2 regions of the Streptosporangium lutulentum genome follow, and region 2 is predicted to be linked to the other one. Evidence: riboswitches for the same ligand, from Rfam matches in the RefSeq annotation. Region 2 holds a riboswitch; the other holds the start of a gene.
What was found. Region 2 has a riboswitch for cyclic di-AMP ahead of J2853_RS21725 (C40 family peptidase). Riboswitches for the same ligand answer to the same signal wherever they lie in the genome.

Region 1: it holds a riboswitch for cyclic di-AMP, as region 2 does, so the genes downstream of both, J2853_RS42525 (C40 family peptidase) here and J2853_RS21725 (C40 family peptidase) in region 2, are expected to answer to the same signal.

The regions. Positions count from the first base shown of each region.
Region 1 covers NZ_JAUSQU010000001.1:9,447,695-9,452,102, forward strand. Annotated here, with positions in the region: gene serA (phosphoglycerate dehydrogenase) at 1-510, shown strand, start outside; gene J2853_RS42525 (C40 family peptidase) at 1,167-1,898, opposite strand; cyclic di-AMP (ydaO/yuaA leader) riboswitch at 1,901-2,132, opposite strand; gene J2853_RS42530 (3-isopropylmalate dehydrogenase) at 2,276-3,325, shown strand; gene J2853_RS42535 (branched-chain amino acid aminotransferase) at 3,496-4,408, shown strand, end outside.
Region 2 covers NZ_JAUSQU010000001.1:4,866,658-4,871,065, forward strand. Annotated here, with positions in the region: gene J2853_RS21715 (M48 family metallopeptidase) at 1-823, opposite strand, end outside; gene J2853_RS21720 (hypothetical protein) at 820-1,605, opposite strand; gene J2853_RS21725 (C40 family peptidase) at 1,680-2,195, opposite strand; cyclic di-AMP (ydaO/yuaA leader) riboswitch at 2,278-2,435, opposite strand; gene J2853_RS21730 (class I SAM-dependent methyltransferase) at 3,020-3,643, opposite strand; gene J2853_RS21735 (LemA family protein) at 3,810-4,373, opposite strand.

The sequences.
Region 1 (4,408 bases), 4.6 Mb from region 2:
GTGCGGGTGCTGGAGCTGGCCGCCCTCAAGGGCGTCTTCACCGACGTGGTCGAAGACTCGGTCACCTACGTCAACGCCCCGCTCCTGGCCAAGGACCGCGGCGTGACGGTCGAGCTGATCACCAGCTCGGAGAGCCCCGACTGGCGCAACGTCGTGACCGTTCGCGGTGTCCTCGCCGACGGCCGTACGGTCTCGGTCTCGGGCACCCTGTCGGGGCCGCGCCAGATCACGAAGATCGTCGAGGTCAACGGCTACCAGATGGAGATCGAGCCGACCGACCACCTGTCGTTCTTCACCTACACCGACCGCCCCGGAATCGTCGGCGTCGTCGGCCGGATCCTCGGAGATCACAGCATCAACATCGCCTCGATGCAGGTGGCCCGTGACGTGAAGGGCGGAAAGGCCCTCATCGCGCTCACCGTCGACACGGCCATCCCGCAGAACGTCGTCGACCAGATCGGTGCCGAGATCGGCGCCGACAGCGGCCGCTCGGTCGATCTGGCCGAATAAGCGGACAGATGATTTCTCCGGCTGCGGCCGCCGCCCCGACGACCCGGGTGGCGGCCGCAGCCGCGTCTCAGCATCTGAGAAGTGTGTACGGCGGGCGAGACGGCGGTTCGACGGCCAGGTAACCTTGACATCAAATGCGTCAGGTTCTTGTACTCCTTACCTGCCGCGGCGGGGCCTGACAGGGGCAGGCCGGCAGCTCGCCGCGGTGTGATGGCGCTCGCCGGCCCCAGCCTCCCGCCGCCGATCCGTGACCCGGATCTGCGGCATCAGGCTCGATTCGGATTCGTGACCGGAGTCCCGATCACCTCTCCTGCTCGCATGCGACCGAGACGAGAATCGCCATGTATGAGATGTATTCCTGGGACCGTCCCGACGAGACCGAGGACGAGGCCGCCCAGGCTCTCCAGACCGCTCTGGACCGCCGCGACAACGGCGGGGCTCCCACCGACCGTTAGCCACCCGTCGCTCCGTTCCGGAGAGGCGGAGTGGGCGAGGGCGCCCGGCGAGGGCGCGTCGTCCACGAACCGGGCGGCCCTGAGCTGCCGGCCGGGCATCGACCGTGAGTGTGAGCGGCGGGCCCCGCACCCTGGACGGTGAGGGTGGGTGCGGGGCCCGCCGGCCGCCGGCCCCAGGGGCAGGGCCGGTGAGGGGATGGCTCAGGAGGCGGTCAGGAGTCCGGCCGCGATCGCGGCCTTGACGCCCTTGGGGTCGGGGCGGACGGCGCCGGCGAAGGAGGCGCGGCGGCCGGAGTCGAGTTTCTCCACCTTGACCACGTCACCGGTGTGCGGGGCGTTGACCATGTAGCCCGGCTTGCTGACCATGCCGACGTGGCCGAGGCCGTCGAAGAAGACCAGGTCTCCCGGCTGGAGGTCCTTCCAGGCGATCTTCCTGGAGAACGCGTTGTACTGGTCGGCGGCGACGCGGGGCAGCTTGATCCCGGCGGCGCCGTAGGCGCGGAGCATCAGGCCCGAGCAGTCGAAGCCGCCGTGGCCGGTGCCGCCCCAGACATAGGGAGTGCCGCGCTTGGCCATGGCCCACTGCAGGGCCTTCTTCCAGGCGGGCTTCGGGGGCTTCGGGGGCTTGGGAGGCGTGACCGGCGCGGCGGGCGCGGCCGTGGGCGCTTGCGAGGGCTCGACGGCGCCGGGCACGAAGGGCGTGGCCGGGGCGCCGGGGGTGCCGGGTATGCGGAGTGTGCCGGGCGTCGTGGATTCGGGGGCGGGTGTGACGGGCGTCGCGGGCACGGGAGCGGGGGCTTCCCCTCGGGCGACGGAGACGGAGACGTCGGCGGGGGAGAGGCGGGAGTCGGCCAGAGCGACGGCCTGAGTCCCGAGCACGGCGGCGCCGGCCACGAACAAGGACAGGACGCGGGGGTAAGTCTTGCCGGACAAAATGGTTCCTTCCATAAGGCCGGCCGGGTGAGCTGTCGGACTCGGACGTGGAGGTCGCCCTACGGCGCGATGGATGCGCCGATTCGCCCCTAGGGATCGCATGAGGACAGCGAGGAACGGCTCCGGGGGTGGAGCGAGGTTCCAGTCGTCCGGCGGATCCCGAAAAAAGTGGTTCCCCGGCCCCGCGCAGGCCGATGTAGGGGATGACCTGTGCGGATTAGGCGTCAGTACGAATGCTGAGGACCATAACGAAAGTCAACGAAACGGTCAATACCTCGCAAAAATGGACAAAACGATCAGGCGTGCCGTACGCTCAGATTTGTCCGAAGAGTGAGATCGTTGTTCGATCACCGAGACGGGACCGGTAAGGTGCGTTCATGGATTCGCGCAACATTCGCCTGGCTGTCATTCCCGGAGACGGGATCGGTGCCGAAGTCGTCACCGAGGGCCTGAAGGTTCTGGAAGCGGTCGTCGGCACGAAGGTGGAGACCACCACCTACGATCTCGGAGCCAAGCGGTACCACGAGACCGGTGAGACCCTGCCCGACCCTGTCCTGGACGAGCTGCGCGGATACGACGCGATCCTGCTCGGCGCGGTCGGCGACCCCAGCGTGCCCCCGGGCGTCCTGGAGCGCGACCTGCTGCTCAAACTCCGTTTCCAGTTCGACCACTACGTGAACCTCCGCCCGGTCAAGCTCTTCCCCGGCGTGGAGACCCCGCTGGGCGGCGCCCGCCCCGAGGACATCGACATGATCGTGGTCCGCGAGGGCACCGAGGGGCTGTACGCCGGGACCGGTGGCGTGATGAGGCGTGGCACATCCCACGAGATCGCCACCCAGGAGTCGCTGAACACCGCCCACGGCGTCGAGCGGGTCGTCCGCTACGCCTTCGAAAAAGCGCTCGGCCGTCCCCGCAGGAAGCTGACACTGGTCCACAAGACCAATGTGCTCACCTACGCCGGTGACCTCTGGGCCCGCGTCTTCGACCGGGTCGGCCTGGAGTACCCCGACGTCGAGACCGACTACTGCCACGTGGACGCGGCCTCGATGTTCTTCGTCAGCCAGCCCGAACGGTTCGATGTGATCGTCACCGACAACCTCTTCGGCGACATCATCACCGACATCGGCGCGGCCATCGCCGGCGGCATCGGCCTGGCGGCCAGCGGAAACATCAACCCCGACCGCACCGCGCCGAGCATGTTCGAGCCGGTCCACGGAAGTGCCCCCGACATCGCGGGCCAGGGCAAGGCCGACCCGACCGCGACGATCCTGTCGGTCGCCATGCTTCTGGACCACCTCGGCCTGGCCCAGGAGGCCGCACGGGTCGAGCAGGCCGTGGCCGACGATCTGGTCGAACGGCTGACCGGCTGGGCCGGCCGGACCACTCACGAGATCGGTGACGACATCACCGCCCGAGTAACCGGCTGAGGAAGCCGCCCCCTCACTTCAGACGCGCCTGGCGGCTCCTACGAGCCGCCAGGCGCGTCTTCGTTGTACCGGCACTGCCGGGTTTCGGTGTCGATGCAGTAGTTTTCCCGTTACCTGTTCCGTCGCAAAATGGATTCAGGGTCGCCCTACGCCAAGAGAAGGATCTCGCCATGACCACCGCTCAGAAGCTCAGCTTCGACGTGCAGCTCTCCGACCACGCGCGCACCGCGGCCGAGCGCGAGCAGGTACTGGCGAGCCCCGGATTCGGGCAGGTCTTCACCGATCACATGATCTCGATCGACTACACCGAGGGCGAGGGCTGGCACGACGCGCGGCTCATGCCGTACGGCCCGCTGAGCCTGGACCCCGCGACCGCGGTCTTCCACTACGCCCAGGAGTTCTTCGAGGGCATGAAGGCCTACCGCCAGGAGGGCGGGACGATCGCGACCTTCCGCCCGTACGCCAACGCCGCCCGCTTCAACAACTCGGCGCTGCGGATGGCCATGCCGGAACTGCCGGAGGAGACCTTCGTCGAGTCGCTGGAGCTTCTCGTCCAGACCGACAGGGAATGGGTCCCCACGACGCCGGGTCACAGCCTCTACCTGCGCCCCTTCATGATCGCCACTCAGGCCGCGCTCGGGGTGAACTACCCGTCCAGGACCTACAAGTACATGGTGATCGCCTCTCCGGCGGCGGCCTACTTCGGCGCCGGAAAGCCCGTCTCGGTCTGGCTCTCCACGGAGTACACCCGCGCGGCCCCCGGCGGAACCGGCGCCGTCAAGTGCGGCGGCAACTACGCGGCGGCCTTCGTGGCCCAGCGCCAGGCCGTCGAGCAGGGCTGCGACCAGGTGGTCTGGCTCGACGCGGGTGAGCACCGCTACGTCGAGGAGATGGGCGGGATGAACCTGTTCTTCGTCTACGGCGACCGCCTGATGACGCCGGCGCTCACCGGCACGCTCCTGCCCGGCATCACCCGCGACTCGATCCTCGCCCTCGCCGCAGACCTCGGTCTGACCCCCGAGGAGGGCCGTCTGTCGATCGAGGAGTGGCAGGCGGGCTGCGAGTCGGGCGAGCTCACCGAGG
Region 2 (4,408 bases):
CGACCTGGTCGGCGGGGGCCTGGAGCAGCGTGTCGTAGACCACGATCCTGCGGGTCGCGCCGAATCCGGAGACGTAGGCGTTGAGCGCCGTGGTCCGCCGGGAGGCGTCGGCGACGAGCACGTCCTCGACCGGAACGCCGTCCTTGGAGGCCATGGCGAGCAGGTCGTCGCGGAGCTGCCCTGCGGCCATCGGCCGGAAGTCGTTGAAGATCGGCTCGATCACCACCGGGTAGGCGAACGAGGCGAGCAGGGTCAGCACGAACGCGCCGATCGCCGCGGGGATCCACCAGCGGCGGAAGCGCCGTGCCAGCGCGACCACGGCGAGCACCATGATCGCGGTCAGCCCGGTGCCGACCCCGAGGTTCTTGATCCGGTCTGCCGTCCAGGACGCCCAGGTCTGGGTGGACAGCCCGAAGTCGCGCAGGTGGGTCTCCGACCACATCCCCAGCGGCCAGCGCAGGACCGCCACCGCCACCGACAGCCCCAGGACGCCGAGCAGCACCCGCAGCCACCACGGTCCTCTCAGGCGGCCGAGCAGCCACGCGCCCAGCGGGGTGCCCACCAGCACCCCCGCGACGATCAGGGTCAGGCCGAGCGACAGGTAGGAGGGCACGCTGACCAGCGCGTCGAAGGTCTCCGCACGGGCGATCTGCTCGCCGGAGAAGTCGCGGACCGGATCCGGCACGACCACCGGCGCCCCCGCCGGCAGCTCCCGCCAGGGGGTGGTGAACGCCACGACCGCCAGCGTGACCGCTCCGAGAGCGGCCAGCGCCCACCCCGCCGCCCGGAGACCCGCGGGCGTGTCCGTCTTGCTCAGCGTCATCCGAGTTCCCTCCGGAGATGGTCGCGCCAGTCCTCGACGAGCGCCGCCTCGGTCAGGCCCAGGGTGCTCCCGATATCGCTACCGTAGAGCCTCACCAGTGACTTCTCGCCGAAGCGCTCGGCGATGAGGCGGCAGGCGAGCCACGCCTCCTCGTAGGCCTGCGCCAGCCGCGGGTTGCCGGGAGCGAAGTCGGCGGGCCCGGGGAGCCGGGTGGGCAGGACGCCCGCGCGCACCTCCCCCGCCAGTTCGGCCGCGACCGTGCGGACCGCGATCCCGGCGTCGCGGTAGCCCACGTAGTCGGCGAAGCCCTCCGACAGCCACATCGGCACCCGGCCGCCCCTGGTCGCGCCGGTGGCCACGTGGGTGAGCTCATGCGTGATGACCACGTCACGGCCGACCTCGCTGAGCCTCGCGTATCCCGACGGCAGGACGATCACCCGGTCCGAGGTCGCCAGGGCGGCCAGGCCACCGGTGCCGCCGGCTCCGGCGAGCGCCGCGGCCTCGGCGTCCGTGGCGGGGAACAGGATCACCGCCCGGACCGGACCCCAGATCCCCTCGACGGCGCGGCGGGCGCGGTCGGCCCTCGACGCCAGATCGCGGAGGCTCGCGTACGGGACGCCGTGGCCGATCACGAGGGAGTGCTCACCTCGCACGACGGTGGCCGCACCGGGCCAGAGGCCACTCGTGTCCTGCGGGATCGGCCCGCCTCCGGCGAGCGGAGCGACGCTCATCAGCGCCAGCATCCCGGTGAGCACGGCGCGGCGCCCCTTCGGGACGGACATATGCATTGATGCTACTCGACGGACATGGAGCGGCCCCGTCCGTCCACGCGGACGAACGGGGCCGTATCCCTGGGTCAGCCTCCGGGGCGGACCGCTCCGGTGAAGGAGGACTTGTAGTACCCCTCCAACTTCACGATCCGGACCGTCTTGCCGCTGCTCGGCGAGTGGACCATCCTGCCCTTGCCGACGTACATGCCGACGTGGCCCTTCCCGCTGAAGAACATCAGGTCACCGGGGCGCAAGTTGCTCCACGAGACCTTCTTCCTGACAGCCCTGTACTGGCTGTACGTGATGCGGGGGAGCTTGACGCCTGCTTTGCGCCATGAGTACTGGACGAGCCCTGAGCAGTCGAACGCGCCCGGACCGGTGGCTCCCCACCGATACGGATCGCCGATCTGCTTCCTTGCCGTGGAGACGGCCTTCTCGGCCTTCACCTTCTGCAGTGCGACTTTGCTCAACCTGATCTTCGCCGTGCTTTTGACCTGTTGTGAGGTTTTCGCCGTGCTCTTGACCTGGAGGGCGGTCGCACTGTTCGTCGTCGCCTGTGCCGCCGCCGGCCCCAATGCGACCGCTCCGGCTGAGGCGGTCATTGTGAGGACGAACCCGCCGACAGAAAGGCGGAAAAGGCGCGACAAACGGGGGTTGTGCAGGGTGGTAGACAGGATTTCTCCTTGGGACTTCCACTGATGCCTACCGGGTTAGCTGACGGATTCGGGCTGGGAAGATGCCCTACGGCAAAAGATGCCGATTCACCCCTGGCCACACGTTAAGGGCCCACTGGGTCCCCGGTTCCATGCCTCCTGGCTGCATGGATTCGGCGGGCCACCGCGATGGGGTCGAACCCCGATGGGGAGAAGCGGTGACCGGTTGGATTTCTATGAGGGACACCGGCCCTGGGGCCGACATTCGCCGCGACGGCATGGCTTGCACGTCGCGAGGCCAGAAACTACCTCGAACCTTCAGTGTTCGGCAAAGCAATCCCCATGTTTGAAGATCGAAAAACGTTGATCGCCTTTCCGGAGTCCCTGCATAAGGGCTATTTATGCTATTGAGATATGACCCTGGTCACATACGATGAACAACAACGGCAAATGCGCAATTTATGTCAGATGCGTCACACTTGCGTTGATCGCCAATGTGACCTCCGTCGCCAGGTGTGATCCTCGGCGCCATTCATGATCATTCATTTACGCGCACGACCATTCACTCCCGCCCGCGATCTCCATCGGCCTTCATCGGCGCGGGCGCCGAGCCCGCCGGGCGTTCGGCGGCATATGTCGTAACATTTATCATTACAACAAGCGGCGACGGCAGGAAGACCGGGCGCGAACGGCAGGCCGGCGATCGCGGCGCACCTCCTGGCACGGACGGAACCCCACCGGCGGACGAGGCGGGCGGCCCCGTCCTCCGGCTCTCAGCCCTTGGAGCCGGGACGGGATCGCGACGCCGTGAAGACCAGCGCGGGCGGGACGTTGAGCCAGACCGGGCCCATGGTGCCGACGCCGGTGAAGGTGTGCTCCAGGAGCCCGCGGAATCGCCGGAACCTCCGCGAGGGCATCGCGGACAGGGTGATGACGGTGCTGAACCTCCCGCCCTGGACGAGCGTGGCCGACACCTCGTCCAGAATGCTCTTCTGCCGCTGCTCGTCGAACAGGGTCCAGGGAAGCGAGGAGATGACCGCGTCGGCCTGCGCCACCCCGGCCCGCCCCAGCACCTTGCCCAGGTCGGCCGCGTCCCCGGCGGCCACCTCCAGCCAGGGACGGCTGTGCCGCAGATGGCGGACCATGTCGTCGTTGAGTTCGACGGCGAGCTGCCGCCCGCCCGGCGGCAGGCGTTCGCGGATCGCGTCGCTGATCACACCGCCGCCGGCGCCGAGCTCGACGACCACGGCATCGTGCGTGTCCGGGACGATCGACGCGGCCAGGCGGGCCACGGCCTTCGAGCTGGGCGCGATCGCTCCCAGCTCGAAGGGATTACGCATGATCGCGCCAAGGAAGGTGCGGGTGTCCCCGCCGGCGGAACGAGTTTCGGAAGGCATTCGCAGCTCATTCCCCCAGGTGAGGGCGTTATGCCAGGTTGGCAGGCTTCGGCAGCCGATGTCCGTTGCCGCGGCGCGGCCGAAGGAGCCTCCTCCGGCCCCGGCGGGGGACGCGGCCGGGCTCACGACCCAGCGGCGGCCGTAGCCCGTGACCAGGAGATCGTTCCTAGAACCACGCGCGCACCGGGCGGCGCTCCTCGTCCTGATCGCGGAGGTATTCGCGCTGCGAGAAGCCGCCCATACCCGCCACGATATCGGCCGGGCTCATCTGGATCGCGTTGTTGTAGATGAGAACGGCGTCGTTGTAGTGCCGCCGGGAGCGGGTGATCCGGTCCTCGGCGGCGGCCAGCTTCTCTCTCAGCTCGGCGAGGGTCCGGCCGGCCTTGAGGTCCGGGTGGGCCCCTGTCGCCGCGAACAGGCTTCGCAGCGCCCCGGAGAGCAGGTCCTCGGCGGCCATCCGGTCGGCGGGAGCCTGAGCCCCCGCCGCCCGGGAACGCGCGGCGGCCACCGCCTCCAGGGCCTGCCGATCGCGGGCGCCGTGGCCCCTCACGACCTCCACCAGTTCGGCGACGAGATCGTGACGGTGTTTGAGCCGTACCTCGATCCAGACCCAGGCGTCGTCCACCTCACCACGCCGGTGAACCAGGTCGCTGTACGTCGAGACGGCGAGCAGGACGAGAAGCAGGACGAGGAAGAAGGCGAGAAAAACGAGAACGGCCGTAGTGATCAAGGAAGCCTCCCGGTCGAGTGGCAGCCGTGTGGCCG